4 regions of the Planococcus sp. VCh962 genome follow, and region 1 is predicted to be linked to each of the others. Evidence: riboswitches for the same ligand, from Rfam matches in the RefSeq annotation. Region 1 holds a riboswitch; each other region holds the start of a gene.

Region 1 (7,703 bases):
TAGCCCTCGTAGTTCCCCGTCTCGGTATCAAACTCTTTAAGAAGGTTCGTTTTCAGCAAGCCGAACATCATATAGCCCAAAACGATTGGGGTTACGATGCCCAAGCAGAATTTCCACCAAGCACCGAGACGAATATCCGAGATAGCGTTTGCATGCCCTTTAAGCAAATCAGCTTTGCGGAACACCCAAACAATCAAGATCACTTCCACTAAGCCGATAGCCGCCACACCGAATTGGTTGATAAAGTAATCGGCAACATCGAGGAAGAACAATCCGCCTTGTGTAGCGAATAGAATCGAAATAATAGCTGCTAATCCACCACCAAATGCAACCGCTTTATTTCGCGAAATTCCAAACTTCTCAGAAAATCCTGCTACATACGTCTCCGTAATCGAAATCAATGAAGTTAATCCGGCAAGCGTCAGTGAAAGGAAGAACAATGCTCCAAACAGCCCGTTAAAGCCTGGGAATTCATTGATGATTTGCGGGAACACAACAAATGCCAGCCCTACACCCGCTGCAGCAACATCCGCAACTGCAACTCCCTGCTGGTTTGCCATAAAACCTAATGCAGCAAACACACCGATACCAGCTAGTAATTCAAAAGCTGAGTTCGCAAATCCGGTAATGAATGCATTATTCGTGATATCTGATTTCTTCGGCAAATAACTTGCATAAGTGATCATAATCGCGAAAGCAATTGAAAGACTAAAGAAAATATGCCCATAAGCCGCTACCCAGACGGTCGGATCCAATATGGCATCGAAATTAGGCTTAAAGAATGCATCAAGTCCAAGAGATGCTCCGTCAAGAGTGACAGCCCGTATTACTACAATAAGGAAAATGACCACTAAGGTCGGAATGAAAATCCGGTTCGCAAGCTCAATTCCTTTTTTAACTCCAGCAAATAGAATGCCAAGTGTTATCACCCAGACAATTGCCAGTGGAATAAGTACTCCCCATACAATTCCGCCGGTCTGGCCAGGTGTAACAGTTAATTGAAGAAAGTTATTAAATAAGAAACCTTCTGTATCTTCTCCCCATGCCTGGTTGAATGAGAAAATTGTGTAACGCATAGCCCAGGCGATAATAACCGCGTAATAGGTGGAAATGACAAATGAGACAAAGATTGCCCACCATCCCATCCATTCCAGTTTTTTTCCGCTCATTCTAAAGAATGATAGTGGAGCCGATCCACGGTATTTGTGGCCGATGGTGAATTCCATGATTAAAATAGGTATCCCTGCCGTCAGCAGAGCGAATAAGTACGGTATAAAGAATGCTCCTCCACCATTTTCATAGGCCACATACGGAAAACGCCAAATATTTCCCAGACCTACAGCCGATCCCACAGCCGCCATAATAAAACCGGCGCGCGTACCCCATTGCGAACGTTCCATTTTCCTTCCTCCTTGTTTTCTTCCATTCTCTTTCCAGAAAAATAGGAAGTTTGTATATTTTCAGATTATTTACTAATCTAAAAATAGTATAACGAGGGGGCAGTTCAAAGTAAAGATAATTTCTTAAAGTTTTTATAAAAAACTATTTCTACAATAATAAAAAAGCAGAGAACTAGTTCTCTGCTTTTTTTATCATAGCATTTTAGCGCGTTTTTCTAGTATGGTGGTTCTTCGAGACCATACAGTGAATAATATCAAGAGAATAACGATTACTGTACCTAAGGAGAAAATCAGCGATCCAGTAAAGCCTATGATGATATACCCGATAGAAGCAATGAAAGCCGCTGTCAAAGCATAAGGAAGCTGTGTCAGTACATGATCCATATGATTGCTCCCTGCCCCTGTTGAAGAGAGGATGGTTGTATCTGAAATCGGTGAACAATGGTCACCAAATACCGCACCGGCCAGAACCGCAGACAATGCCGGCAATAAGAGTTCAGGTGCAGCTTGGGCCATGATATTCCCAGCAATCGGTAAAAGAATGCCAAATGAACCCCATGAAGTGCCTGTTGAGAACGCCATAATCCCTGCCAGCACAAACAATAGAACCGGCAGAATTTCTATTGGAACATTGTTCTCAGTAACAATTTCAGAAAGGAAAATCCCTGTTTCGAGCGCTCCAATCAGATAACTTAATGACCATGCAAAAATCAGGATGAAGACGGCTCCTGCCATGGATTTAACTCCGGCAACAATCCCTTTTCCAATCCAAGTCGCACTCGCTGTTTCATTACGTTTCATTTGAAGTACATAAAGAATAATTGAAGTAAGGGCTCCTAGTAGCCCACCTATCATCAGTGAGGCTGGTACATCTGTGTTTTCAAAAATCAGCCAAATATCAGCGACCTGGCCGGCATTTTGGTATCCTGTCCAAACCATCGCACCGATTGTTCCAGCAACTAATAATAGAATCGGCAAAAGCAGATCACGGACACGTCCATGTGAATGTGACGGAAATTCTTCTTTCATTTCACCAGGTATCACTTTGTTTGGATTAAACAATTGACCGTCAACGATTGCCAGGGTCTCATGTTTTTTCATGGCTCCAAAGTCCACATCCCGTATCGCCACAAAAAAGACGATAGCCAAAGTGGCAATGGCGTAGAAGTTCATCGGCGCCATCCAGACAAAGGCTTCCAAAGCTGAGGACTGGACATAGGTCTGTTCAGCCAAAATAGTTGCTATGATACCGATAATCGCTGCTCCCCAGCTGGATACCGGTGAAATTACACAAACTGGAGCAGCAGTCGAATCGATGAAATATGCAAGTTTCGCGCGTGAAATTTTGTAGCGATCGGTAATCGGTTTAGCCACTTGTCCAACAGCCAAAGCGTTAAAATAATCATCGATAAAAATGACCATTCCGAGAATCACCGTAAGGACTTTTGCGCCTCTTCTCGATTTGATACGCTTGGATGCCCATTCAGCGAAAGCAAGGCTCCCTCCTGATAAGCTGACAAATGCAGTAATAATGCCCAATAAGAATAGGAACAAAATAATGAAAACATTATAGGCATTAAAGCCTTCGTCCCAAAAAGTGATGGCAAATGAGTTAAACAATTCCCGCAGAGCTTCCAGTGGGGCGAACGAAGTCAAGATGAGCGCTCCTGCAACGATTCCTGCCCCAAGTGACAGCAGTACACGGCGGGTCAGCAACACCATGACAATCGCAATGATTGGCGGTAAAATCGAAAAAATTGTATTTTCCATGGAAAAGATCCCTCCTGTTTTTATTAGGATGGAAGAGAAAGAAAGAAAAAAAGCTGACCGCGTCCAAATGGATACAGTCAGCTTTCTACAATTCGTCTGTGCTTCAAAACATCAAACAACCCTGTAGCTCTTCGTCTATGATTCAACACAAACGACAGTGGCATTCTTATTCAGAATACCCCCAGCTCTTTTTTCAGTGACAGCAAAAAAAGAACTTCGGCAAAACTTCCTTTTGGATGTGTTCAACGTTGTCACACTCGCACATCGGACTTATAAGTTTTGCAGCCTCTACCCATCAATTTTTAATTCTTAGTAAGCATAGCCCAATCTTATTACAAAATCAAATGTATGTTAACTTTGAATTTTCTTTCATTTCAAGGCTTTGCTGCGAAAATATTGGCTAAAGACATCCCGCAGAAATTCAGGCATAAAGTACTTTTTCGGAGCTCGTTTCAAGGAAGGGAAAAAGTAGCCGAAAGTGAACATATCCAAAGTAACCAGCTGGAAAACTTCTTCATGCCCTGCAATCTTTCCGCCAACAAGCAATTGGTGGTTTTTCATTTCCAAATTGATGCGGATGATATTGCCGAAGACCGCACCGCGAAATCCCATGCCTTTCAATTCGATATTGGGCCATTCCGCATTTAGCGACTGCTGGTAGATTTCTTTCAGTTCAGCGCCTGTCAGACTGATGAGACAAGGATTAATTGGATGAGGAAGCATTTTATGAAAATCATATCGGGTCGTTTCCCCTACAGGCATATCTTCCATAAATAATCCGGCATTGAATAAGGCACAATCAGCTCCTGAGAATTCGAGCAATGCTTCTCCGAACAATTTAGCCAGCTGGGAATCTTTGAACCATTCCGCTTTCAGTTCATCTTCATTAAAAAAGACCAACTCATTCAATTGCTCTTTCCCTTGCTCAATCAACGCATCATTAAAGTCTTCGTCCGATCCGCGAAGTGAGGCCGTTTCAATTAACTCAGCTTTTTTCTCTTGTATGGCCGGTTCAATTGTTACATGGCCGATATACATGCCGAATTTGCCGGCAGCACCGAGCAATGTGTCGCCAATCAGTTTTCCTTCGTGGAAAATATGGTGGGTATGGGCTCCCAGAATCACATCGATTTCCGGGCATAATTCCGCCAAATACTCGTCTTCTTTCACACCTAGATGAGAAAGGCAGACGATAAGGTCCGCTTCATCTTTAATGGCTTCAACGGCCTCTATAATGGCATCTTTGGCATCGGTGATTACCCATCCGAGCCGTTTGTAGAAAGGTGTAAACTCAGCCGTTGCACCGACCAGCCCAATTGTCAATCCAGCCTTGGTTTTCAGCAGCCGGTAAGGTTTTGCCCAGTCCGGTCGTTGGCCATCCGGTTCGTATAGATTGGCCACAATCACATCGAAATCCGCCTGCACATACAATTCTTCCAATTCTTCTTTTGACAGGGTTATACCTTCATTATTGCCTATGGTGACGGCATCGTACTCAGCATCGTTCAATAATTCTACGTTGCCTTTTCCGGAAGTCCCTTCAGTGTATGGATGAGACCGGTCCACATGGTCTCCGATATCAAGGATTAAACAAACATCCCCTTCTTCCTCATGCCACTGTTTTCGTTCACTCAATAAATTTTTGATGCGAGGCCAATTGGAAAAATGGCTGTGCAAATCGTTTGTATGATAAATATGAATGGTTTCACCCATAACTTACACCTCTTTAAGAACTGAATAATCCTTCGTAAATCGATCGCAGCCCCAATAATAATAAAGCAATCCGCAAAATAGCCACGAGCGTTTCTGATTTAAGTTTTTTGTTTAACGCCGCTCCTACCTTTGCACCTACATAAGCTCCCGGTACAACGGCCAAAGTGTATATCCATGGAATATTGCCTAAAGACATATGGGTTATAGAGTTTACAATCGACGACAAAAAGACCATAAACATAGATGTTCCGACAGCAACATGAGGCGGAAACAAAAACAATAAAATCATAGCAGGCACCATAATCGATCCTCCGCCAATTCCAAACAATCCAGAAGCAAATCCTACTGCAAAAGTTAGCAGCAGAGCCGCCCACACTGGATATCCATAAATATATTCTTGGTTCATGGAATCTTTAAACCTGATTTTCCTGCCATTATTAACAAACCAATGCACTTTTTTTAACTTATTGCGCACCAAAAGCAAGATAGAAAGAAAGACCAGTAAGATGCCAAAATATAAGTTAAAGGAAGGCAAATCCAATCCTTTATTTACAAATGCTCCAATAATGGTTCCAGGAACGCTCCCTGCAAAAAAGATGAAGGCGCTCCTATAATCGACCGTTTTTACTTTCATATATGAGAGCGTCGAAGACAATCCGGTAAAAATCATCATAACTACAGAAAGCCCGACAATTTTCTGCGGGGTCAATTCCGGGAAAAAAGTAAAAGCTGTCCCAAGAAAAAGCATAGACGGCACTAAAATCACTCCTCCGCCTAAGCCGATCAAGGCACCGACGATTCCTGACATTAAGCCAACAATCGCGATTAATATAAATTCCATTAAAATTCTCCTTCAAATAAGTCCAATTGCTTTTCGCTTAGCCCTTTAAATTGCAAATCATTCATTTGCTGAAATTCTTTTGCATCTCCTGCGGCATGGCCTCCGGAGTTATTATTGAAAATCACATAAACATGATCTGTCGTTTTTTCCAACTCTGCTACCGCTTGGCTGATTTCTTGAAGTTCCTGTTGGTTGTAGTCGTATAAATAGCGGACTTCCCGCCATTTTTTAGCATTGCCGGTGTTCAGCCAGCCGTGTACATTTCGGCCATGCAGACGCAGCAATACTTTATCTTCACGTGTTGATATAGGCACTAAAGGGATAGAGCCATCTCCAGCCTGCGGCTCATCACATACTGAATGAATCAAGTTGTTTTCTTTTAAAAATTCTATCGTTTTATCCCGCAATTCCGGCGCATACCAAGATTGATGGCGAAACTCGATGGCTAAGTCAAACTCTGCAAGGCGCGCGGTAATTTCACGAATTTGCTCTACATTGTCCCGCCGGCAATCAAACCAAGGTGGAAACTGAAGAAGCACCATCCCTAATTTCCCTGCCTCTTGTAATGGCCGGATTGATAAGCGAAACGCTTCAAACATTTCATCCCGGCTGGCAAACGGATTTTCCCCACGCTGATGGCCGGTCATGCCTTGATATGCCTTCACGACGAACTGGAATCCTTCCGGTGTCTCATTGATCCATTTACGGATATTGCGTTCCGGCTGGACTGCATAGAACGATGAATCCAATTCAACAATTGGAAAATGTGCGCTATAATCAATCAATCTCTCTGTTTTCTTTGATCCTGGGCTATAGACATCCGGATGATCGCCCCAACCCGTCAAACCTACATAAATCATCGTCCCGCCTCCATTCTTCGTTGTTATTTTATGATAGCATAGAAAAAAAAGAACGTCTTTTTTTAGGACTGCTCTCCTATTGAATAAAAGAATTCTATTCCAGAATTTTCCCGTTAATTTTTCCCAACGACTGTGCTACACTTTTTAAAAAGCACATGCCGATCTTAAAATTCCTGAAAGTTTGTAACAGCTGAAATCTTCAGTACAAAGTATATAAATATTAGGAGCTTAAATAACGATGGAAAAAGAATGGGACCATAAAGGAATCATTGAGAAATTTGAAGCCAGCCGCAACGAGGAATTGGCTGTACCGATGGCTGCCTATATGAGAAATCAATTCCCTTTTCTGGGCATTAAAACACCTTTGCGAAATGCATTGCTGAAGGAGCAGTTTTTGGAATACCAATTGCCAGACCCAGCGCGATTAGCGGAAGAAGTATTAAAAATCTACAATCTGCCGGAACGCGAATATCAGTATGCCGCCATCGCTTTGCTTGAAAAAATGAAAAAGCACCTATCGGTGAGTGATTTGCCTTTTCTGCGTCAAATGATTGAAAGCAAGTCCTGGTGGGACAGTGTCGATTCCATCGCTCCTCGAACTCTCGGCCATGTGATTCAGACAGAAAGGTCTGCCGGAACTCCCAGCATGCTTGTATGGTCCGAAGCTGAAAATATGTGGACGAACCGGGCTGCAATCCTTCATCAATTGAAATTCAAACAACATACAGATATAGACGTACTAAGCCGCATTATATTGAAGCATGCCGCTTCTCCTGAATTCTTTATCCAAAAATCCATTGGATGGGCGCTGCGAGAATATGCAAAAACCGATGCGGACTGGGTGCGCTCTTTTGTCTTAGAACACGAATTGATGCCCCTCAGCAAACGAGAAGCGCTGAAAAACATCCACCAGTAAAAGCCCGGCGCATAAGCGCCGGGCTTTATTAGCTTTTGCATTTCAATTGTGAAGCATACTGCTCCACTCATTCTGTTAGAAGAGTCCACCCAGGCCTTTTTCGCCAATGATAGATTTTGCAGATTCGAACAGTTCTTTCTTTTCATTTTCGTCAATTTTTCCATCTTCATGCGCTTGTTTGGCTTGCTCCATCACTTCTTTTG
Region 2 (7,703 bases), on a different contig from region 1:
ATAGTGCATGCTATAATCAATTCAGAGTTTGGTTATACTACTAAGGAGGAATTATTCATGGCAATTGTACACGGTACAGATCAGAACTTTTCACAAGAAATCTCAGAAGGTTTAGTATTGGTAGATTTTTGGGCTACTTGGTGCGGACCTTGTAAAATGATTGCTCCAGTTTTAGAAGAGTTGGATGCAGAAATGAACGATAAAGTGAAAATCGTTAAAGTGGATGTTGACGAAAACCAAGAAACAGCCGGCAAATATGGCATCATGTCAATTCCGACTCTTTTGTTGATGAAAGACGGAGAAACAGTTGACAAAGTGGTTGGTTTCAGACCAAAAGAAGCTTTAGCAGAATTGGTTAACCAACACGCATAATTCTAAACCGGGTCCAGCAATGGTGCCCGGTTTTTTAATAGGGTGAGACTATGGCAAACGAATTAATCCAACATAAATTAGCGATACTTCCAGACCAGCCTGGCTGTTATTTGATGAAAGACCGCCAAAATACGATTATCTATGTCGGCAAGGCGAAAGTGCTGAAAAACCGCGTGCGATCGTATTTCACGGGAAGCCATGACGCCAAAACACAGCGGCTGGTAGGAGAAATCGAGGATTTTGAATATATTGTGACCAGTTCGGAAAAAGAAGCATTGATTCTGGAACTGAACTTGATCAAAAAGCATGATCCGAAATACAATATCATGCTGAAGGACGACAAAACCTATCCTTATTTGAAAATCACAGGTGAGCGCCATCCGAAGCTCATCATCACACGGCAAGTGAAGCGGGACAAAGGCAAGTATTTCGGCCCTTATCCGAATGCCTATGCCGCCAGTGAAACAAAAAAACTGCTCGACCGCTTGTATCCATTGCGAAAATGCCATACAATGCCGGACCGTGCCTGTCTTTATTACCATATGGGGCAGTGTTTGGCGCCGTGCATCAAACCGGTGGAACAGGAAACCTACCAAGATATGATTGACGGCATCACAAAATTTTTGAACGGCGGATTCCGCGAAGTCAAAGAGCAATTGGTTGAAAAAATGTCGGAAGCTGCTGAGAACCTGGAATTTGAGCGAGCTAAAGAATATCGGGACCAGATTGTCCATATCGAAACGGTTATGGAAAAACAGAAAATGGCGATGAACGATTTTACCAACCGCGATGTTTTTGCCTATGCCATCGACAAAGGCTGGATGTGCGTACAGGTGTTTTTCGTGCGCCAAGGCAAGCTGATAGAGCGCGATGTCTCGCTGTTTCCGTTATATCGCGATCCGCAAGAAGAATTTATGACCTATCTCGGCCAATTTTACGAGCAGTCGCATCATATGAAACCCAATGAAATTCTTGTGCCGGAAGGGGCAGACGCGGATTTGATCCGGGAATGGCTCGATCTCCGTGTGCTGGTGCCTCAGCGCGGCAAGAAAAAGGATTTGGTGGAATTGGCGAAAAAAAACGCGGAAATTGCCATAAAAGAGAAATTCCAACTGCTTGAGCGCCAGGAAGAACGGACAGTAGGCGCCTGCATTGAATTGGGAGAGGCTATGAATATTGAGACACCGCTCCGGATTGAAGCATTTGATAACTCCCATATCCAAGGGGCAGATGCCGTTTCAGCAATGATCACGTTTATCGATGGCAAACCGTCGAAAAAAGATTACCGCAAATATAAAACCCGCAATGCCTCGAAACCGGATGATTACGCTGCGATGCGTGAAGTGATTCGGCGCCGCTACTCGCGTGTACTAAAAGATGGCCTTCCGCTTCCGGACTTGATCGTCATTGACGGAGGGAAAGGGCAGATGGAGTCGGCTCGAGAAATCTTGGAAGACGAACTTGGTTTATCGATACCGATTGCCGGCCTTGCAAAAGATGCCAAGCACCAAACATCGCAGCTTCTTTATGGCGATCCCGTTGAAGTAGTGCCGTTAAAACGGACGAGCGAAGCGTTTTACCTGCTGCAGCGCATCCAGGACGAAGTACACCGCTTTGTTATTACGTTCCACCGGCAATTGCGCGGGAAGAATTCCATTCAATCAGCACTCGATGACTTAGAAGGCGTAGGACCAAAGCGTAAGCAACAATTGTTAAAGCATTTTGGTTCTGTCAAAAAGATAAAAGAAGCGACAATCGAAGAACTGCGCCAGGCGGGCATGCCTGAGAACCTGGCCAAATCCATTCAGCAGCATTTTGCTCAGCAGGCATTGCCAAGCGAGCAATAACATGCTATCGTAAAAACATAATTAAATCACTTGGAAAAGTGATGATAGAGGCGCGAACGTCAATAGTATCTACTCAGAGATTTGCAGAATCTGTGAAGGGTAGAGAAAGGGGCGGTCGCCGAAGTGTGCGGGATTTTTGCAAACCCGTATGCTGGTCCGGCATTTAAGAAGTGCCGGGCTGTCAGAGTTAATCTCTGGAGGGCTATCTCACATGGACGTTTTTCGTATTCGTACATGATAAAAGAGGTAGCTTGCCGTAATTTCGGCGAGCTGCCTTTTTTTATTGCCAGGCACCCGGTGCCCGGCATGTTGAGAGCCACATCTTAAAAATGTGGGAGTGGATGAAATGAAGACGATCGTAATGAAATTTGGCGGAACATCTGTTGCAACACCGGAAAAAATTATTGCAGTGGCCAAACGGGCCATCCTTGAAAAAGAAAAAGGTTATCGTGTAGTTATTGTTGTCTCAGCCATGGGCAAAACGACAGATGCGCTGCTCCAACTGGCAGGGGAAATTTCTGCTGAACCGCCGAAAAGAGAAATGGATATGCTGTTGGCAACAGGTGAGCAAGTAACGATTTCTTTGCTTGCTATGGCATTCAAATCACTGGGGCATGAAGCATTGTCGTTCACTGGATGGCAAGCAGGCATTGAAACAGAATCCGTTCCGCGCAATGCCCGCATCGAAACCATCCATACAGAGCGCTTGGAAGGTGTGCTGAATAACGGCTACTTCTGTGTGGTTGCCGGATTTCAGGGAGTTGACCGGATTGGCAACATCACGACATTGGGCCGTGGCGGCTCCGACACGACTGCAGTCGCATTGGCAGCAGCACTAGGGGCCGATAAATGCGAGATTTATACCGACGTTGATGGTGTTTATACATCAGATCCACGATCTGTGACGGGTGCACGCAAACTCGAGCAAATTTCATATGATGAGATGCTCGAACTTGCCAACCTTGGTGCAGGTGTCCTGCATCCCCGTGCGGTCGAATTTGCGAAAAACAATAAAGTCCCGTTGTCGGTCAGAGCAAGCTATTCGGATGAACCGGGCACAATCATACAAGAGGTGATCACTGTGGAGAAAAATCTTATTGTCAGAGGCGTAGCATTTGAACCGAGAATTGCACGGGTGACCGTTTCCTATGAAAAACCATTCAATGGTTCATTGGCAAGCATTTTTACAAAACTGGCAGAAAACCATATCGATGTTGATATCATTGTACAAAGCATCACGGATGAATTTCCGCCGTCTGTGTCGTTTTCCATTAAACAAGACAGCTTGGAGGAAACGAAACGGGTGCTAAATGAATTTCAGCAAGATATCCGTTTCTCCAGCGCCAACTACGAAGTGGGCTTATCTAAAGTTTCGATTGTCGGATCCGGCATGGTTTCAAATCCCGGAGTTGCTGCACAAATGTTCGATATTCTCCGCTTGCACGAGATCCCAGTGAAAATGGTCAGCACTTCAGAAATAAAAATTTCGGTTGTAGTGCCGGAAGCGGCTATGGAAAAATCAGCGAACGCTTTGCACGATGCGTTCGGCTTATCGGAATAAAAATGCAAACGTATTCGAGTGTGCTAATCCACAAAATTTTCAAGTACAATTAAAAATCCATCACGCACCATGTGTATAAAAAGCCACAATAACCATCGGATGCCGACCATAAAAATATTCTATCCACGATGTATGTCAGATAAATGACAATTAATCAGATGTTTATAATGGGAAAATGAAATTATTATTGAACAATAAGAATAGGAAAACCCACTTCATAAAAATGAAGTGGGTTTTCAGCGGTTATGCTTTTTCACGGAGATCAGTTTTCAGCGTTATACGGATTACATTTCTTTTTAATTGAACTTCTTCATAAGCTTCAGTTAAAAAACCGTCGATTATTTGTTTTTGCTGTGCCAGAAATCCAGCTTCTAATTTAAAGCAGCGCTGTTCGAATTTAGAAGGAGACAATACGTACACTAACTCACTCTTGCTCGCTTTTTCGAGTGTTAACGAGCCGAAATTAGCCTGTTGGAAAAAATCCGGCACTTCTTCCAGCGAATAAAGCGGAAATTTCCGAGCCAGTGATTTTCCCGCCCAATAAAGAATATCTTCTTCGTGCTTTCCTAAAATTTCTGGCAATACATGATCACGTATAATTTCATAGCCAAAGTTCTGATGGATCTCGGGTTCTTTCAAAGTCATGCTAATCCTACTTTCAATATAATAAATTGCTATTAAGAATCGTACGGAAATACCTTTAGTTACCTTGACGCTCCCATTTTCGGAGAGTACAATAAATATGTCATATTATTGTATCATGATGCAAGTGGCAGTCAATGGAAGCTTTCGTGCATTAGTTCGAATGTCTTTTTTTTTGCTGCGCAACAATGTTTGAGGGAGGTAAAATTTTGGAAAATCGAGAATTTTTAATGCGCAGGTTACATTCCCTACTCGGTATCATTCCGATCGGTCTGTTCTTGACGCAGCACTTAATCGTCAACCATTTTGCAACACAAGGTGAATCGGCATTTAATGCTGCATCTCACTTCATGGCGAATCTTCCATTCGTTATCTTCTTGGAGATCTTCGTTATTTATATACCGTTGTTGTATCATGCATTCTACGGTTTATACATAGCGTTTACTTCAAGGCATAATGTGGGCAAATACAGTTATTTGCGCAACATGCTATTCACGGCACAACGCTATACTGGGATTTTCTTAGTAGTCTTCATCGCATGGCATGTGTTCGAAACCCGTTTCCAAGTAGCAATTGGCAATGCAGCAGACGCTGATTTCAACATGATGGCTAATATCTTAGATAACCCATTAATGTTAGCGTTTTATATTGTCGGTGTTTTGGCAGCGACTTTCCACTTGGCAAACGGCCTATGGTCTTTCTTTGTAACTTGGGGAATTACTCAATCGGAGAAAGCCCAGAGAGGCGCAACTTATTTCACACTTGTAGTGTTTGTTGTGCTTTCAATCATTGGTATCAGAGCTTTGTTAGCGTTCGTCTAAGAACGTTTGGATTATTGGTGAACTAAAAGAGGAGTGAATACCGAAATGGCGAAAGGCAAACTTACTATTGTCGGGGGCGGCCTTGCTGGATTGATGGCAGCTGTTAAAGCAGCCGAAGCAGGCTCACCCGTTGATTTATTTTCTATCGTCCCAGTAAAAAGATCCCACTCGGTTTGTGCTCAAGGCGGGATAAACGGGGCTGTAAATACAAAAGGTGAAGGAGATTCACCGGATATTCACTTTGATGACACTGTTTACGGTGGAGATTTCCTGGCGAACCAACGCCCGGTTAAAGCGATGGCGGACGCAGCACCAGCGATCATCCGCTTGTTCGACCGCATGGGTGTTATGTTTAACCGGACTCCGGAAGGATTGCTTGATTTCCGTCGCTTCGGCGGAACGATGCACCACAGAACGGCTTTTGCCGGTGCCACAACTGGCCAGCAATTGCTTTATGCACTAGATGAGCAAGTTCGCCGCCACGAAGTGAGCGGTCTTGTAACGAAATACGAAGGCTGGGAATTCCTAGGACTTGTTCTGGATGACCAAGGCGTCAGCCGAGGCATCACTGCACAGAACATGACAACTATGGAAATCAGAGCTTTCCGGGCTGATGCGGTCATTATGGCGACTGGCGGACCGGGAATTATCTTCGGTAAATCGACGAACTCCGTAATCAACACAGGATCTGCAGCTTCGATCGTTTATCAGCAAGGCGCATATTATGCGAACGGCGAATTTATTCAAATCCACCCGACAGCGATTCCGGGAGACGATAAACTTCGTCTAATGTCTGAATCTGCACGTGGGGAAGGCGGCCGTATCTGGACTTATAAAGACGGCAAGCCTTGGTACTTCCTGGAAGAGAAATACCCAGCGTATGGTAACTTGGTGCCTCGGGATATCGCGACTCGCGAAATCTTCGACGTCTGTGTTAACCAAAAGCTAGGGATTAACGGCGAAAACATGGTCTATTTGGATCTTTCACATAAAGATCCAAAAGAACTGGATATAAAATTGGGCGGTATCATCGAGATCTACGAGAAATTCACAGGTGATGACCCACGCAAAGTACCGATGAAAATCTTCCCGGCTGTCCATTACTCAATGGGCGGACTATGGGTTGACGATCATCAGTTCACAAGCATCCCAGGCGTACTTGCTGCCGGTGAATGTGATTATTCACAGCATGGCGCGAACCGCTTAGGGGCAAACTCACTGCTATCTGCTGTTTACGGCGGGATGGTTGCGGGTCCAAATGCGATTGAATATATTCAAGGATTGGATGTTCTTGCAGAAGACCTTCCATCAGATATCTTTGACCGGGCGGTTGCTGAAGAGCAGCGCAAATGGGAAGAAATTCTGGCCTTGGATGGTACAGAAAATGCATATATTCTTCATAAAGAGCTTGGCGAATGGATGACAGATAACGTAACAGTGGTTCGCTACAACGATAAACTGAAAGCAACGGATGAAAAAATCCAGGAGCTGCTTGAACGTTTCAATAACATCAACATTACGGATACACAGCTTTGGAGCAACCAAGGCGCAATGTTTACACGTCAGTTGAAAAATATGCTACATTTAGCACGAGTGATCACCATTGGGGCTTTGCTTCGCAACGAAAGCCGTGGAGCGCATTACAAACCTGAATTCCCAGAGCGTAATGATGAGGAATTCTTGAAAACAACAATGGCGAAATTCAACGGATACGATGAGCCGATCTTCCATTACGAAGAGGTTGATACGTCCTTGATCGTGCCGCGTAAACGCGATTACTCAGCGAAACATTAAGAAGGGAGCTAATTTACCATGGGTGAAGCAGCAAAAACGGTTATATTTGAAATCGAACGCAGAAACTCTACGAACGAAGAGTCGTATTGGGAAAAGTTCGAATTGCCATATCGCATGAACATGAATGTCATTTCGGCATTGATGGAGATCCGTCGTAACCCAGTGAACATGGAAGGGAAAAAAACCTCTCCAGTAACATGGGACATGAACTGCCTCGAAGAAGTTTGTGGCGCTTGTTCAATGGTTATCAACGGCAAAGCTCGCCAGTCTTGTACGGCGCTCGTTGACCAATTGGAACAGCCGATCCGCCTTCAGCCGATGAAAACATTCCCTGTAGTCCGCGACTTGATCGTTGACCGCAGCCGTATGTTTGATTCATTGAAAAAAGTTAAAGCATGGATTCCGATTGACGGAACCCATGATCTTGGTGAAGGTCCTCGTATGCCAGAACGCAAACGCCAATGGGCTTACGAATTATCAAAATGTATGACTTGCGGTGTGTGCTTAGAAGCATGCCCGAACGTCAACGACAAATCCGATTTCATCGGACCAGCTCCACTTTCCCAAGTGCGCCTTATGAACGCGCACCCAACAGGTGCCATGAACAAAGACGCCCGCTTGAACGCCATCATGGGCGAAGGTGGATTGGCTAGCTGTGGTAACTCT
Region 3 (7,703 bases), on a different contig from region 1:
CAGTCAGGTTTTCTCATCCGCGCTGCTTTGCTGCTCCGGAAAAACCTGATTGTCATTACCGTGCCTTTCCACTTGAAAAAATAACAACGAGCAAAGCCCGTCTCATTTGACGGGCTTTGCTCGTTGTTTTATCAATTATTTTTTAGCTACTGCATCTTTATTCTGCCGATTCTTAACTTCCTCCATCTTTTCGTAAAAACTTTCCTCTAGGTTGATATCAAAGAAGTTCGCGAATTTCATGATATAAGCGAGGCAATCCGCCAGTTCTTTTCCGATATCCTCTTTGACCGCCTGTGATGCCAACCGGAACGCCGCTTCTTCTTCCATCCCGTTTTGTACATATTTATGGGTTAAATTGAAAGCTTTGCGCAATTCCTCAGCAACTTCGGCCACTTCTGTCGTCAATAGCATGTAGTTGTTCAGCAGCGAAGCCCGGTCCTCTTTGTAATTGCCGCCTTCAATACTCCAGCCCATTTCTTTTTGATACTGCTTGGCAAATTCCTGCAACTCCTTCATTTCACACCTCCATATCTTTATCGGTTGCACTTTCTCCTATCGGCAACACCGTCGAATATTTAACTTCCCGAAGCGCCAGATTCGTTTGGATTTTGGTCACGCCTAGACTGTTCAGTTTGCGGATAAATGTTTGCAGCTCGCTGCGGTTCCGGTTTGCGACTTTCAAAAGATAATCATACTCTCCCGTAATACATTGACATTCCAGCACTTCCGGCATTTTTTCCAGCGCATTTTCGAGCACATCCAATTCTTCGGCTTGATGAAGATTGGTGCTGATGAAAATAAAACACAATAAATCGAATCCAAGCTTTTCCTGGTTTAAGATGGCGACTTGCCGGCTGATGTATCCTTCGGTTTCCAGCCGTTTGATTCTTGCGTGGACCGCTGGAGATGACAAGTTCACACGCTTCGCTATTTCAGTGTTGCTTAAGTCTGCCTGCTTTTGCAAAATGTCTAAAATTTGGAGATCCGTTTGGTCCAGCACTTTGCTGACGATTGATTCCACTCTTTCTCCTCCTTTTAATTTTTCGAAAATCGCTTATCTTCCATAACCATTTTTGAATAAATTTAAGTATAACTTAAAATAACCTTAATTTATTTTAAATTTAATGAAAATAACAAAATAACAATTCGAATTATACTATAAAATGATAAAATTATTAATACACGATATAGAGATTTCATTATAATTGACTGTCATAATCTATCCGAAAGGAGCCGCCCATGCGCTATTATTATTATTTATTATTGCTGTTCACCAGTTTTTTATGGGCAGGAAACTTCGTCGTCGGGAAGTGGCTGGTTGGACATGCTTCTCCTATGACGTTGACCAGCCTGCGTTGGATCATTGCGGTCCTTTGCCTGATTCCACTGGTTTGGGTTACTGAGAAAAAAATCCTGCCCCCGCGTAAAGCCCTTCTTCCACTGGCGCTGATGGGCATAACCGGTGTTGTGCTGTTCAATATCCTGCAGTTCATCGCACTCGAAAATACTTCAGCTACGAATATCGGGCTGATTTCCACGTTGAATATGATTTCCATCACTGTTTTTTCAGCCATTCTCTTAAAGGAAAAAATTCGTCCGCTGCAGACAGCCGCTATGGGCCTTTCGCTGTTCGGTGTCATTTTGGTGCTGACTAAAGGAAATGCCGGCTTGCTGTTTTCCATGCAATTCAATAAAGGCGATCTGTATATGCTCGCTGCTGTAGCAATCTGGGGCATCTATTCAATCTGCAGCAAATGGGCGATGGCGTCCACTTCTCCCATGATGGCTACGTTGTATTCCGGAGTATTCGGTGTGGCTGCCTTATTGCCCTTTAGTATGGCCGATTTTTCCGTAACTAACATCAACGTCTCTTTTATCTATTCCATCTTATACACCGGTGTGATTTCCACAGTAGTATGTTTTGTCCTTTGGAACATAGGTGTCCAAAAACTTGGCGCTACCACTTCCGGGCTGTTTCTAAATTTCAACCCAATTTTTACGGCCGTTTTAGCATTCCTCATTCTGGACGAACAAATGACGAGGAGCCAATTGCTCGGAAGTGCCTTAGTAATCATGGGCTGCTATTTCTTCAGCTATTTTAAAACAAAAACTTTTTCTATCAAAAAGACTTCAGACATAGCAAACCCTCTGACAAAACAGGCATAGCCCGGCTAATCAGAGGGTTTGTTTTCATCGTAATGTACGTTTCAAGAACTCCCGTGTCCGTTCTTTTTGCGGCTGGTTGAAGATTTGTTCAGGCGGTCCTTCTTCGACAATGACGCCTTTATCCATAAACACGACCCGGTCGGCCACTTCTTTTGCAAACTCCATTTCATGTGTCACGATCAGCATTGTCAGACCGCTTTTGGCCAAGTCTTTCATTACTTTCAGCACTTCTCCGACCATTTCCGGATCAAGAGCAGACGTCGGTTCGTCAAACAGCATGACGTCGGGTTCCATTGACAATGCCCGTGCAATCGCCACGCGCTGTTTTTGTCCGCCCGAGAGCTGTTGGGCTTTGGCATTGATGTACTGGTCCATGCCGACAACATTCAAATATTTCAATGCCACTTTTTCCGCTTCGTCTTTCCGCCGTTTCATCACTTTTACTTGCCCAACCGTACAATTGTTCAGGACATTATGATTGTTGAACAAATTGAATTGCTGAAACACCATCCCAAGTTTTGTGCGGTAAGCATGAATGTCATGGCGATCGTCTAAAATATTTTCTCCATTATAGATGATTTTCCCGCCGCTTGGCTTTTCAAGCAGATTGATGCAGCGCAGAAGCGTCGATTTTCCGGATCCGGATGAACCGATGACACAGACCACCTCTCCTTTGTGCACGGAAAAATCGATGTCTTTTAGCACTTCATGCGTACCGAAGGATTTACTTAAATGCTGAATTTCAATTACTTTTTCCATAAGCTCTCCTCTTCCATGTTTGCTTATTTACCTGTCTATTCTTTGATTTTATGTGAAGTGTCTTCCGGGTTCACTACTTGCATCGGCAGTCCGCCAATCATGCTGTAGTTGCTCGGGCCTTCCATTTTTCTTTCAAGTCTGCGCAATAGGAGCGTGATGCTGTAAGTCATGATGAAGTAAAGAACGCAGGCGATAAAGAATGATTCGAAATAACGGAAATTATTTCCGGATACGGTTCTTGTCTGGAAGAACAATTCTGTTACCCCGATAACGCTCAACACCGCTGTATCTTTGATATTAATGACGAACTGGTTGCCGGTTGCCGGCAAAATATTGCGGATTACCTGTGGCAAAACGACGTTGATCATGGTCTGGAAATGGTTCATCCCGATGGCCTGTGCCGCTTCGAATTGCCCTTTATCGACGGAAATGATGCCGCCCCGGACGATTTCCGCCATATAGGCCCCGGTATTGATCGAGACGATGAATACAGCTGCGGTAAAGACATCCATGTCAATGCCAAAAGCCAGTGCAGATCCATAGAAAATGACCATCGCCTGTACAATCATCGGTGTTCCCCGGAAAAATTCGATATAGGCTGAAAGGAGTCCATTGATTATTTTTAAGATAATTTTCTTTATGCCCCGCTCCGGCATCGGAAAGGTGTGGATAATGCCGATAATCAATCCGATTGCGGCCCCGATCAAGGTTCCGACTACTGAAATCCATAATGTCATCACTGCTCCGCGCAGGAACATCGGCCAGTTATTGGTAAGTATAGTGATAATCCAGTCAACGCTCATAATTTTCCTCCTAAAAATAAGTAAAACCGGCTGCATGCACATGCAGCCGGCACCACCTGATCATTATTGGGCAGCTGGTTGATTTTGGATTGCAACATCCATGATTTCCTGGCGCTCTTCTTCAGAAATGCCAGCCAATGTTTCATTGATTTGTTCAGCTAATTCACTGCCTTTTTCAAGTCCGACTGCAATTGCTGTATCCTCTGGAGAGGTTTCAAAGCCATCTTCAAATTCCACCATGGCAAAATTCTCATTTGCAGCAGAAGCACTTACCGCTTCCGGCCGTTCCGACACATAGCCATCGATAACGCCGGATTCAAGCGCTACCCGCATAGCAGGGAAACTCTCCATCGCAGTCTCTTTCGAAACGCCTTCGATTTGGTCAATAACCGAATAATGGAATGTGTTTAGCTGTGCAGTTATTCTAGCTCCTTTGAAATCTGAAAGTGAAGTTGCCCCTTCGTATTCGCCGCCTTTTTTAACTACCATAACCAACTCAGACGTATAGTAATGGTCTGTAAAGTCAATAGTTGCTTTGCGCTCTTCTGTTGGAGACATACCGGCAACGATTGCATCAATTTTGCCAGAAGTCAGGGCTGGCACCAGGCCATCCCATTCCGTTTTTACAATTTCCAATTCCTTGCCCATATCTTCAGCAATTCTTTTGGCAATCTCCACATCATAACCGCCTGCATATTCAGCATTTCCTGAAATTTTCACTGCACCGTTGGAGTCATCTCCCTGTGTCCAGTTAAACGGCGCATAAGCTGCTTCCATTCCCACTTTGAATGTCTCAGATTCTTCTGATGACCCGCCGCTGCCTGCCCCTTCGTTTGATCCGCATCCTGACAATAGCAACATCGTTGACAGAAACATGGTTGAAAATAACGTCAGTTTTTTCTTCATAACTAAACTCTCCCCTTTTGTTTTTTGGCACCTTGATGGCAATTGAATATACAAAAGGGCAACTCTGCACAAAAAGACCTGAGGTAGACTCAGATCGCACTATACATAGTTGCCCTAAATCCTCTTCTTCGTCCCTGGATGAGATAGCACTTCGCAATAAATCGGGAAATCCATTGCGACAGTCCTGCAGCTATTAACTGCAGACCCAGCATGCAATAGTGAGAGCTATTGCACACTTCGGCGACCTTTCCTTCTCCTTAGAATCATCATTTTCTCGAACTCCTCTAAGGACCGTTAAACGTCGCGCCTCTACCTCACTGCAAAAAGTGTGAGGTCATATTCAATTCATGTTTTTCATAGTCTACATTGATAAATTTTATCTGTCAATCCTATTTTTATGGATGGATTCATGCAAAAAGTTCAGTGCGCTTATTTTATCGATTGAATCTATTCATCTGCTCGCTCGTACTTGCTGTTTCCCTCATTTGGAAAGGGCGTGGGATACTTTCTTTTACGGCTTGAATGGCTTCTTCAATATTGCGGACCACCAAGAACTTTTTCTGAGAATCCGGGTATTGGAGTCCTGTATGCTTGTATCGTGAATCGTAATAATGCTCCAGCAGCAGCTGAATGGCCGAAGCAAAATCGCCTGTTTCCAAATCTGATTCAATTTGCTTGGCGATGGGCATATGAATCCGCGATTTAATCCGCTGAAATGCTTCCATGCATTCTATCTTGTATTCCGAAGGACGATAATCTTCCAAAATTTCTTTCACTCGTTCTTCCATTGGCATATCAATGAACAAATGGGTGCTCCGGTTTTTCAAATCGCTTAAAAATGGTGGAATCACTACTTTTCCGATGCGGTGGCTTTCCGCTTCAAACAACACATAAGAAAAGTTCCACAGTTTTCTCAGCTGATGAACAAGAAGCGAATCAAAGACTTTCTGGTTATGCGGCTCCATCCCAATCTGGCCAAAAATAGACCCTTTATGATTGGCCATCCCTTCAAAATCAATGACGGGATAACCTTCGCCCTGCAGCGCTTTTAATATTCTTGTTTTTCCTGCTCCGGTTAAGCCATTCAAGACAAATGCTTGAGAAGGGGTTTCCTTTTGCTCCAGCTCGGCGACTACCCATTTCCGGTAAGCACGGATACCTTCTTCAAGGCGATGGACATGGACATTCATCAAGCTCAACAGAGTCGCTGTCGTTTTGCTGCGCATGCCTCCGCGCCAGCAAAATACCACCTTATCCCCTTCAACTTCTTTGAATGCCCGCACAAATTCCGGCAATTTTGCTGAAATGATTTCCAGCCCGCGTTCTTTTGCGGCTTCTACACTGACTTGTTTGTAAAGCGTTCCGATTTCCGCCCGTTCTGCATCATCAAAAAAAGGAATATTGATGCTTCCCGGTATAGTGAAGTTTTTATATTCAGATGGCGACCGGACATCAATGAGCACCATTTCTTCGTTTTCGATGACCGGAATCAGCTCTTCTACCCTAATATTACTAAACATTCTTTCTCCCCCAAAAAGCCTTGAAGCGGCTCTATAGTATGTCTCAAATTCCTCAAGTTTTATTTACAAGTATACACCCATTGAATCCATATATAAGCTTTCATGGCTTGATCAAATTAGCTTCCGCTCTTTTTGAGGAAAAGAAAAAAGCAAGCCTGATGGAGCAGGCTTGCCTTTTAATATGATTGGATTATTTAGTTGCTTCATATACCCGCATAGGAGGAAGGTTGCGCAGGAAGAATTTACCTTGGGCATTGGAAAAATAGTCCTGCAGGTAAACCATCAAATGTTCATCTTTTTGGAAAAAGGTTTGGTAAGGCAGAAACTTCCCTCCCTGCCTTAATACATGGCTTGTTCTTTTCACGATGTTTTCCCTGGTTTCTTCGTCCATCAACGAGAACGGGATGCCCGAAATCACATAATCCACTTTTTCAATCCCGTGCTGGTTGACGATCTCATGTACATTTTCCGCACTGTCGTGATGAACTTTCAAGCGCGGGTCCCGGGTGTTTTCTTTTAAGTATTCAACAAAATTATCATTGAGTTCAATCGCAATGATCATGGAATCCGGGGTTATGCGCTCGAGCAGGTAATTTGTAAATACACCTGTAGCAGGCCCGTATTCGACAATCACCACTTTTTTGCTCAAATCCATCTTTTCACACACTTCCCGTACACCCATTTTTGAAGTTGGCGTAATGGAGGCGATGTTCCGGTCCTTGATAAAGTTCTTCACGTATTCTTTTGTACTCATTTTTCTGGCCCCCTGTCCTTGATTGGTTTAGCTGTAAGCAAACTATTCACACAGAACACAGTAAAAAAATAAGAAACCTTCAATAACATGTTTTAACTTTATCCCACTTTAACAGCAAGCCAAGCTCTGAGTATATGAACCAACACTCTGTGGGAAGCCCGCTGCTTGAATCCAGTTTTTCTTTATTCTAAGATGCTATCTGGAAGGTTATTTTTATCATATACTTCCGGAAAACATAGGTCAATCTATCCCTTAGGGTTCTACCCGCTTGATGGAACAGTTTCCCATTAGAGTTTGCCGGCTATTTTTCATGCCTTCTTTCCAATACATTCCTATACAACCCTAAAGCGGTATTATATATTAAAGGAAGGTGATGACATGAAAACAACAATGTACATAGACAATGAAAAATTTATTGCCGGGATGACCATGAAAGATGCAGCCCAATTTGAAATGAACAATATGGCTCTTCACGTTTGCAATAACCCGGAGCAAATTATAGAAAACCGCAAAAAGCTGGCCACTTCCTTGGGACAGAAGCTGGAAGATTTCGTCTGTGCCAACCAAACGCATAGCGCGAATTTCCATCGTGTAACGGCTGCCGACAAAGGGCGCGGTGCCGTTCACCAGGATACGGCCATCGCAGATACCGATGCCTTGTACACATATGAGCCAAATCTGCTCTTAAGCAGCTTTTCCGCCGACTGCGTGCCGGTGCTATTCTATAATGAAAAGAACGGCTTGGTTGGCGCTGTCCATTCTGGCTGGCAAGGCACCATCAAAGAAATCACGCTG
Region 4 (7,703 bases), on a different contig from region 1:
TTGATTTATGCGATGCGCTTAACTTGGAAGATATCGTCTTCGTCGGGCATTCAGTCAGCAGCATGATTGGCATGCTGGCATCCATCGAACGTCCGGAAATGATCGACAAGCTCGTCATGATCGGACCTTCCCCTTATTATATGAACGAATCAGACTACTATGGCGGTTTTGAGAAATCCGATATTGATGAATTGCTGGATATGATGGAAGTCAATTATAAAGAATGGGCAAAATACTTGGCGCCTGTAGTGATGCAAAATGAAGATCGTCCGCATTTGACGGAGGAATTCGAACAAATTCTCTGTTCCAACGATCCGGTGATTGCGCGGAAGTTTGCAGAAGTGACATTCACATCGGATGTCCGGCCGGAACTGGCTAAAGTTTCGGTTCCGACACTGATTCTCCAGCCACGCTTTGATGCCATTGCGCCGCCGGAAGTCGGGCAGTACGTCCATGAACATATTAAGGACAGCCAGATGATTGTGATGGAAGCGGCAGGGCATAACCCGCACATCAGCCATGCAGAAGAAACAGTGAAGCTCATACAGGCATATTTGAACAGCTAGAAAGGAGATCTGGGGATGGAAGAGCAACTGAATTTGGCGCCTTTTTGCTACATGGTGATTGAAGAGAATTACCGTATTGTCGAGATGAACAAGGCCATGCAAGAATTGATCGGTACAGAACGGCATATGCCAACACATGTCCATGAGTTGCTGACAATCGCTTCCCGGGTCTATTTCCAAACCTATTTCATGCCTTCCATCATAGTTCACGGGAAAGTCAACGAGATGTTCTTGACAGTGAAAAGTGAATCGGGACCGGTTCCGGTGCTGATGAATACGGCAAAAAGGAATGGGCTTTTCGAATGCGCAATGATTCCGATGACTGAGCGGGGCGAATATGAAAAAGAATTGCTGCTGGCAAAGCGAAATGCAGAAAAAATTAATCAGGAAACGGCTGAAGCTTATGCGAAACTGCAAAGCTTGATGGATGAAGTCGAGCAAAAGCAGCGCGAATTAGAGGAATTGAACGCCAGCCTGCAGCAGATGACGACTACCGATCCATTGACCGGCTTGAAAAACCGCCGCTATTTAGAAGAAGTTCTGTCAGAAATGACAGGGCAGGCAGAGGCTGGAAGGCCACTGTCTCTTCTCGTGATTGATATTGATTTTTTCAAACGGATCAACGATACATATGGCCACCAGATGGGGGATGCAGTGCTGCAGGAATTGTCTTGGAAACTGCTGAATGAAACCGGTGAACAAGGGGTGGTGGCCCGCATGGGTGGAGAGGAATTTGTCATCTTATTGCCGAATGCGGATAAAGACGAGGCTCACAAGTTTGCCGAGCAGCTGCGCCGCCAGATCGAGCATGCCGAATGGCTGCATGTTCCGGTGACTGTAAGCATTGGCGCAGCCGTTTATGAAAGTGGAGATAATGCGGATTCTTTGTTTGCGCGTGCCGATGCCGCGCTCTATACATCCAAAAATTCTGGCCGCAATCGCGTTACCATAACGTAAGTGTTGCTGCGAGTCGCTTTCTATGAAACCTTTTCTGTCTTTTCGATGGAAAGGGTTTTTCTGGTGCCTCCTTCTTTTTAATTCCGCTCAAGTCCGTTAGAATGAAGAGTGACGTAAAATCATCGTTTTTTTGGAAAATGATTTTTTATGTTCAGGAGGTGAAGTCGGAATTGAACATCACTAATCGAAATAATGTACGATGCACCGGGCAAGGTGATAAAGTATTGGTTTTTGCCCACGGCTTTGGCTGTGACCAATACGTATGGGATGATATTGCACCAGCTTTTGAAACGAAGTACCGGGTCGTGCTGTTTGACTATGTAGGATCTGGCAGAAGTGACAAGAAAGCTTATTCAAAAGAACGGTACAGCACGTTGCATGGCTACAAACAGGATCTGATCGAGCTTTGTGATGCATTGAATCTGAAGAATGTCGTCTTTATCGGGCATTCAGTCAGCAGCATGATCGGTGCTTTAGCGGCAATCGACCGGCCGGAATTAATAAAAAATTTAATCATGATTGGACCTTCGGCACATTATTTGAATGAACCCGGCTACCAAGGCGGTTTTGAACGGGCGGATATTGAAGGAATGCTTGAAATGATGGAAACGGATTATAAAGGATGGGCGAATTATTTAGCACCGGTGGTCTTGCAGAACGGAGACCGGCCGGAATTGGCCGAAGAGTTTGAGCGGCTTTTGTGCTCGAATGATCCCGATATTCTGCGCCAGTTTGCTGAAGCGACGTTTCTGTCCGATGTGCGCAACGATCTCCAGAAAGTATCGGTGCCTACATTGATTCTTCAAACACAGAATGATGCAATCGCTCCTGAAGCGGCTGTGGAATATGTGCACAGCCGGATATCCGAAAGCGAGCGGGTGGTCATGAATGCTACCGGCCACAATCCGCACGTCAGCCATGCGGAAGAAACCATTGAGAAGATTTTGTCCTACTTAAGGAAGCCCTTGGCAAGCGACAGCATTTCTGCAAGGGAAAATTTATTGATATAACAGTACCCGAATATACTTTCGGCGGTTATAATAAATTCAGCTAATAAGAAAGTTGTCTATGGAGGTACTGATGGAGAAAGAGATGAGATTACTCGGTGCACGCGTGGTTGAAGATAAACACCTGATTGCAGAGTTAATACAACAAGAAGCTATAAAAGATGCCAGCCAGGAAGAGCTGGAACAATATAAAGATATCCTGGAATCGGTTCTTCACTTTCGAATGGGTTTTATTGGACTTTTGGGGAAATCCATTCAAAATTTCCTGGATCCTGAAACAGTTTTCAATGAAATTTCACAGTGGGGAGATGCGACCGGGAACTATTTTCTAAAGGAAGGCATGTCACTTGCAGATGCATTGGCGGAAACATCGCTTTACCGAAGACATATCGGAAAAGTGATCAAGACCGAAGCCGTGCACGAGAAAATGCCGCTAGAGACCCTTTTTGGAACAATGGAATTTTTCCATTCTTTGCTGGACCATGCAGCACATTCGTACAGTTCAGCTTATATCAATTCTTATCAAAAGAATTTAGCCGATGCACGAAAAGAATTTCTCGAGTTGTCATCGCCGGTTGTGCCGGTGAATGACCAAATTGCAATCCTGCCGATTGTAGGTGCCATTGAAGTGGACCGGGCCCAGCATATTCTGGAGCAATCGCTGCTTGCGGCTGGCCGTTTGAAGGTTTCTACTCTCATTATCGATTTATCAGGCGTAATAAAAGTCGACTCGATGGTGGCGGAACAAATCATTAAGTTGACCGAATCACTGAAGCTTGTCGGCGTACAGGCGGTGTTGACCGGCATCCGGCCGGAAATTGCACAGACCATGATTCAGCTGGGCATCGATGTCAGCCAGCTGGCACTTGGCGGAAGTTTGAAGCAGGCCTTCAAGAGATTGACAGAAGTATAATCAAAGCATATAAAAAACCGCTGAGGCCATAGCTTCAGCGGTTTTGTCTTAATGGGTCAAGAATTTACAGTGCGGCCAGATAGAACCTTACGCAAGGTTAGAGTTTCTTGTTCGTTCAAAGGAATCATCGGCAGACGGACACCGCCAACTTGGACGCCTGAGAGGTTCAAAGCTGTTTTCACCGGCACCGGATTCGGGGCAGCGAACAATGCATTCATGACTGGCAGCAATTTGCGGTGTGCCGCTGCTGCCGCTGCATTGTTGCCGTTGCGGAAGTTCGAAATCATATCCCGCATCTCATTGCCGATGATGTGGGCTGCGACAGAAACAATGCCATTTCCGCCGATTGCGAGAATCGGCAAAGTTAAGCTGTCATCTCCACTATAAAGCGTGAAGGAATCGGGTGTGCGTTCAATAATTTCAGCGGCAGCATCCAGATTGCCGCTCGCTTCTTTGATGGACACGATATTGTCAATTGCCGATAGGCGGACGACTGTATCGACGGTCAAATTGACGACGCTGCGCCCTGGAATATTGTAAAGCATGATTGGCAGGCCGGTAGAGGATGCAATCGCTTCAAAATGCTGGAACATGCCTTCTTGTGAAGGTTTGTTGTAATACGGCGTAACGAGCATAATGCCATCTACTCCGATATCTTCTGCCTGCTTAGTCAAGGCGATGGATGCGCGTGTATTGTTCGATCCCGTTCCAGCGATGACAGGAATGCGGCCCTTCGCGGTTTCCACGACAAATTTAAAAAGTTTCACTTTTTCTTCTGATGATAAAGTCGGTGATTCTCCGGTCGTGCCGGCAACCACTACTCCGTCTGAACCGTTTGCGATCAAATGCTCCACTAAGTTTTTAGTTGCGGGAAAGTCGATTTCTCCATTTGCATCAAACGGAGTAACCATTGCTGTGATAATTTGGCCGAAATTCATAATACCACCCTTTTCTTGGTTTTTTGTCAAAAATCAGAGGTGATGGACCAGTCGCATATTAAAGAGAAACAAAAAAGCAGCAACGAGGGTCTCGTTGCTGCCGTAGAAACAATGTTTATCCACCGTTTCTTTGCGTCAGATAGCCCTCCATATAGTCACCTATATGACAGTCCTGCATTTATTAGATGCAGACCCAGCGGAGTCGACTATGAGTGTCTAACCGCTTCGGCAAATCCCCCTTTCCATAAACGTCATCGGAGCTCATACTCCTCGATTTATATACTGATGGTTTTTGCACCTCTATCCTCACTCCATAAAATCTGAAGCAAGAAAATATTGAATTAGCTTCACCTTACCAAACTCTTTGGCCGATTGCAAGAGCCGTAATTATTATTTTACCGTAAGGAGCAGATGACAATGAATGAACGCCAATACGATGAAATGTTGAATATCCGGACTTCCGAAAACCAGCAAGGCTTCCATGAATCTCTTCACCATAACCGTTATGAGCCGACGCCTTATGCCTTGCTGGAAATCCTTTTTAGCCATTACAGGCTGTCCAAGGAAGACCGGCTGGTCGACTACGGCTGCGGCAAAGGGCGGCTGAACTTTTACGTACACTCTTTATTCGGAGTGGAAACCGTGGGAGTCGAGATGGACGAAACCTTTTATAGGGAAGCACTCGATAACCGGACGGCTTACGGGAAAAAGCGGAAAAAAGCGAAAGGAAAAATTGAGTTTTGCTGCTGCCTTGCGCAAGATTATAAAGTGGATGCGAAAGACAACCGGTTCTATTTTTTTAATCCTTTTTCGGTTCAGATCTTTATGGCAGCCGTCAACAATATTTTGAAATCTGTAGAGCAGGTACAGCGTCCGGTAGATGTGATCCTATTTTTCCCATCGGAAGATTATATTGATTATTTGGAGCACCAGACTCTTTTTGAACTGTTTGAAGAGATCCCGTTGCCGGGAGCAGGCCGCAATTTTCGGGAACGCTTTTTAATCTACCGCCTCCAATAAGTTGGATTAGAGATCCAGTGGATTGGGGTATAGGCTTAAAAAGTGCAATTCGTGAGGAGCGATTTTTATGAAATGGAAAGGCAGGCAGGGCAGCAGAAACGTCGAGGACCGGCGCGGTTCGTCAGGCGGCAAGATGGTAGCGGGAGGCGGAATCGGGGGATTGCTCATCGTCCTGCTGGTGGCATTTCTTGGCGGGGATCCGGGAGTCCTTTTGAACGAACTCGGTACCGGCGCAGGCACGCAGTCAAGCGAACCTTATGTCGAAACCGAGCAGGAGCAGGAACTCGCTGATTTTGTCTCGGTTGTGCTGGCGGATACCGAAGCCGTATGGTCGGAAGTTTTTGCCGAGCAGGGCTTGGAATATGTTGAGCCGACGCTCGTGCTTTTTAATGGCAGCGTCGAGTCTGCCTGCGGTACAGCGGGAGCGGCAGTCGGGCCGTTTTATTGTCCAGGCGACCAGAAACTGTACATTGACTTAAGTTTTTACAATGAACTGCAGCAGCAATTCCAGGCACCGGGCGACTTTGCAATGGCATATGTCATTGCGCATGAAGTCGGGCACCATGTGCAGAACTTGCTTGGCGTCATGGAGCAGGTGCAGCCGCTCCGCAGCCAATTAAGCGAAGAAGACTATAATAAGCTGCAGGTAAGGCTGGAATTACAGGCTGATTACTATGCAGGCGTCTGGGCGCATCATGCTCAAGGCATGGACCTTTTGGAAGAAGGGGATCTGGAAGAAGCCTTGACGGCGGCAAGTGCGGTCGGGGATGACACCATCCAGAAACGGGCACGCGGTTATGCAGTGCCGGAAAGTTTTACGCACGGCACATCTGAACAGCGCAAGCGCTGGTTCTATAAAGGCTTCGATACGGGAACTATCCAAGGCGGCGATACGTTCAATGCAAAAAATCTTTGACACTTTTTCGCTGAAAAAAAACCGTGAAACGAAGAGTGTTGCATTGATATTTTCGGCATTGTGATTCATTATTGAAATAGACAGTCTTTTCGTGTAAATACGGAAAGAAATTAAGTTCAATGAAGGAAGAAAATTTATGCATGAAGATAATATTACACGCATACAACTCGACGGACGCGAATTGATTTTGATCGGCACGGCGCACGTTTCCCGCCAAAGTGCAGAACAGGTCAAACAAGTCATTGAAGCGGAACGGCCGGACTCAGTGTGCATTGAACTTGATGCGCAGCGGTACCAGTCGGTTACCGATAACAGCAAGTGGAAGGAAACCGATATTTTCAAAGTCATCAAAGAAAAGAAATCAAGTCTCCTGCTGATGAACCTGGCGATTTCATCTTTCCAGAACCGCATCGCTGATCAGTTCGGCATCAAGCCGGGGCAGGAAATGATTCAGGGGATTGAATCTGCCAAGGAAACCGGTGCTGAACTGGTACTGGCGGACCGCAATATCCAAGTGACGTTTTCACGGATTTGGAGCAATATCGGTTTTATGGGAAAAGCCCAGTTATTAACCTCTGTCATCTTCAGCATTTTCAGCAAAGAAACAATTTCTGAAGAAGATCTTGAAAAGATGAAATCGCAGGATACACTGAATGCAGTGCTCAATGATTTCACCCAGTCATTCCCGAAATTGAAAAAGCCGCTGATCGATGAACGCGATCAGTATTTGGCACAGAAAATCAAAGACGCACCTGGCAATAAAGTGGTGGCTGTTCTGGGAGCCGCCCATGTGCCGGGCATTACAAAAGAAATCCATAACGAGCATGACTTAAAAGCATTGGCTGAAGTGCCGCCGAAATCGAAATGGCCGAAAATTCTTGGCTGGGCATTGCCGATTCTATTGATTGCTTTATTGGCGATTACGTTCTATAACAATCCGCAAGCCGGCATTGACGGCACCATCAGCTGGATTTTATGGACTGCTTCACTGGGGGCAATCGGTGCGGCGCTGGCATTCGGCCATCCGCTAGCCATTTTGACAGCATTTGTTGGAGGGCCGGTTGGCGCTTTGCATCCGCTTCTTGCGGCGGGCTGGTTCTCGGGTCTTATGCAGGCTTATATCCGGCGCCCGAATGTCGGTGACTTTGAGACTTTGTCAAAAGACGTATTTACCGTCAAAGGCTTCTGGGACAATAAAGTCACCCGGGTCCTGTTGGTCGTCGTGTTGACGAATCTTGGGACCGCGGCCGGCAATATTATTGGCAGCGCGGATGTTATCCGCTTGTTTTTAAAAAATTTATAAGAAAACCGCTAAACCGAACGGCTCTCAGCCGTTCGGTTTTTTTCTTTTTGAAGGGCGTTGAATAAGGAGTGGAAAGGGTATAG

The links. Region 1 has a riboswitch for lysine ahead of AC3AQ9_RS16145 (Na+/H+ antiporter NhaC family protein). Riboswitches for the same ligand answer to the same signal wherever they lie in the genome.
Region 2: linked by a shared signal. The riboswitch ahead of AC3AQ9_RS06570 (aspartate kinase) and the one ahead of AC3AQ9_RS16145 (Na+/H+ antiporter NhaC family protein) in region 1 are both predicted to bind lysine.
Region 3: linked by a shared signal. The riboswitch ahead of AC3AQ9_RS11725 (transporter substrate-binding domain-containing protein) and the one ahead of AC3AQ9_RS16145 (Na+/H+ antiporter NhaC family protein) in region 1 are both predicted to bind lysine.
Region 4: linked by a shared signal. The riboswitch ahead of dapA (4-hydroxy-tetrahydrodipicolinate synthase) and the one ahead of AC3AQ9_RS16145 (Na+/H+ antiporter NhaC family protein) in region 1 are both predicted to bind lysine.

What each region holds. Positions count from the first base shown of each region.
Region 1 covers NZ_JBYLHS010000007.1:37,265-44,967, forward strand. The annotation lists gene AC3AQ9_RS16140 (sodium-dependent transporter) at 1-1,400, opposite strand, end outside; gene AC3AQ9_RS16145 (Na+/H+ antiporter NhaC family protein) at 1,593-3,170, opposite strand; lysine riboswitch at 3,287-3,469, opposite strand; gene AC3AQ9_RS16150 (bifunctional metallophosphatase/5'-nucleotidase) at 3,540-4,883, opposite strand; gene AC3AQ9_RS16155 (sulfite exporter TauE/SafE family protein) at 4,897-5,724, opposite strand; gene AC3AQ9_RS16160 (DUF72 domain-containing protein) at 5,724-6,584, opposite strand; gene AC3AQ9_RS16165 (DNA alkylation repair protein) at 6,823-7,500, shown strand; gene AC3AQ9_RS16170 (hypothetical protein) at 7,576-7,703, opposite strand, start outside.
Region 2 covers NZ_JBYLHS010000001.1:1,291,488-1,299,190, reverse strand. The annotation lists gene trxA (thioredoxin) at 58-372, shown strand; gene uvrC (excinuclease ABC subunit UvrC) at 423-2,219, shown strand; lysine riboswitch at 2,257-2,432, shown strand; gene AC3AQ9_RS06570 (aspartate kinase) at 2,566-3,780, shown strand; gene AC3AQ9_RS06565 (YslB family protein) at 4,024-4,425, opposite strand; gene AC3AQ9_RS06560 (succinate dehydrogenase cytochrome b558 subunit) at 4,629-5,243, shown strand; gene sdhA (succinate dehydrogenase flavoprotein subunit) at 5,289-7,037, shown strand; gene sdhB (succinate dehydrogenase iron-sulfur subunit) at 7,056-7,703, shown strand, end outside.
Region 3 covers NZ_JBYLHS010000003.1:97,194-104,896, reverse strand. The annotation lists gene kimA (potassium transporter KimA) at 1-84, shown strand, start outside; gene AC3AQ9_RS11750 (MazG nucleotide pyrophosphohydrolase domain-containing protein) at 136-516, opposite strand; gene AC3AQ9_RS11745 (Lrp/AsnC family transcriptional regulator) at 518-1,021, opposite strand; gene AC3AQ9_RS11740 (DMT family transporter) at 1,240-2,166, shown strand; gene AC3AQ9_RS11735 (amino acid ABC transporter ATP-binding protein) at 2,191-2,925, opposite strand; gene AC3AQ9_RS11730 (amino acid ABC transporter permease) at 2,961-3,728, opposite strand; gene AC3AQ9_RS11725 (transporter substrate-binding domain-containing protein) at 3,792-4,634, opposite strand; lysine riboswitch at 4,771-4,954, opposite strand; gene mnmH (tRNA 2-selenouridine(34) synthase MnmH) at 5,069-6,154, opposite strand; gene AC3AQ9_RS11715 (class I SAM-dependent methyltransferase) at 6,345-6,908, opposite strand; gene pgeF (peptidoglycan editing factor PgeF) at 7,287-7,703, shown strand, end outside.
Region 4 covers NZ_JBYLHS010000002.1:636,633-644,335, reverse strand. The annotation lists gene AC3AQ9_RS10520 (alpha/beta fold hydrolase) at 1-566, shown strand, start outside; gene AC3AQ9_RS10515 (GGDEF domain-containing protein) at 582-1,523, shown strand; gene AC3AQ9_RS10510 (alpha/beta fold hydrolase) at 1,661-2,533, shown strand; gene AC3AQ9_RS10505 (STAS domain-containing protein) at 2,604-3,443, shown strand; gene dapA (4-hydroxy-tetrahydrodipicolinate synthase) at 3,500-4,381, opposite strand; lysine riboswitch at 4,514-4,692, opposite strand; gene AC3AQ9_RS10495 (class I SAM-dependent methyltransferase) at 4,799-5,401, shown strand; gene ypfJ (KPN_02809 family neutral zinc metallopeptidase) at 5,469-6,317, shown strand; gene AC3AQ9_RS10485 (TraB/GumN family protein) at 6,454-7,620, shown strand.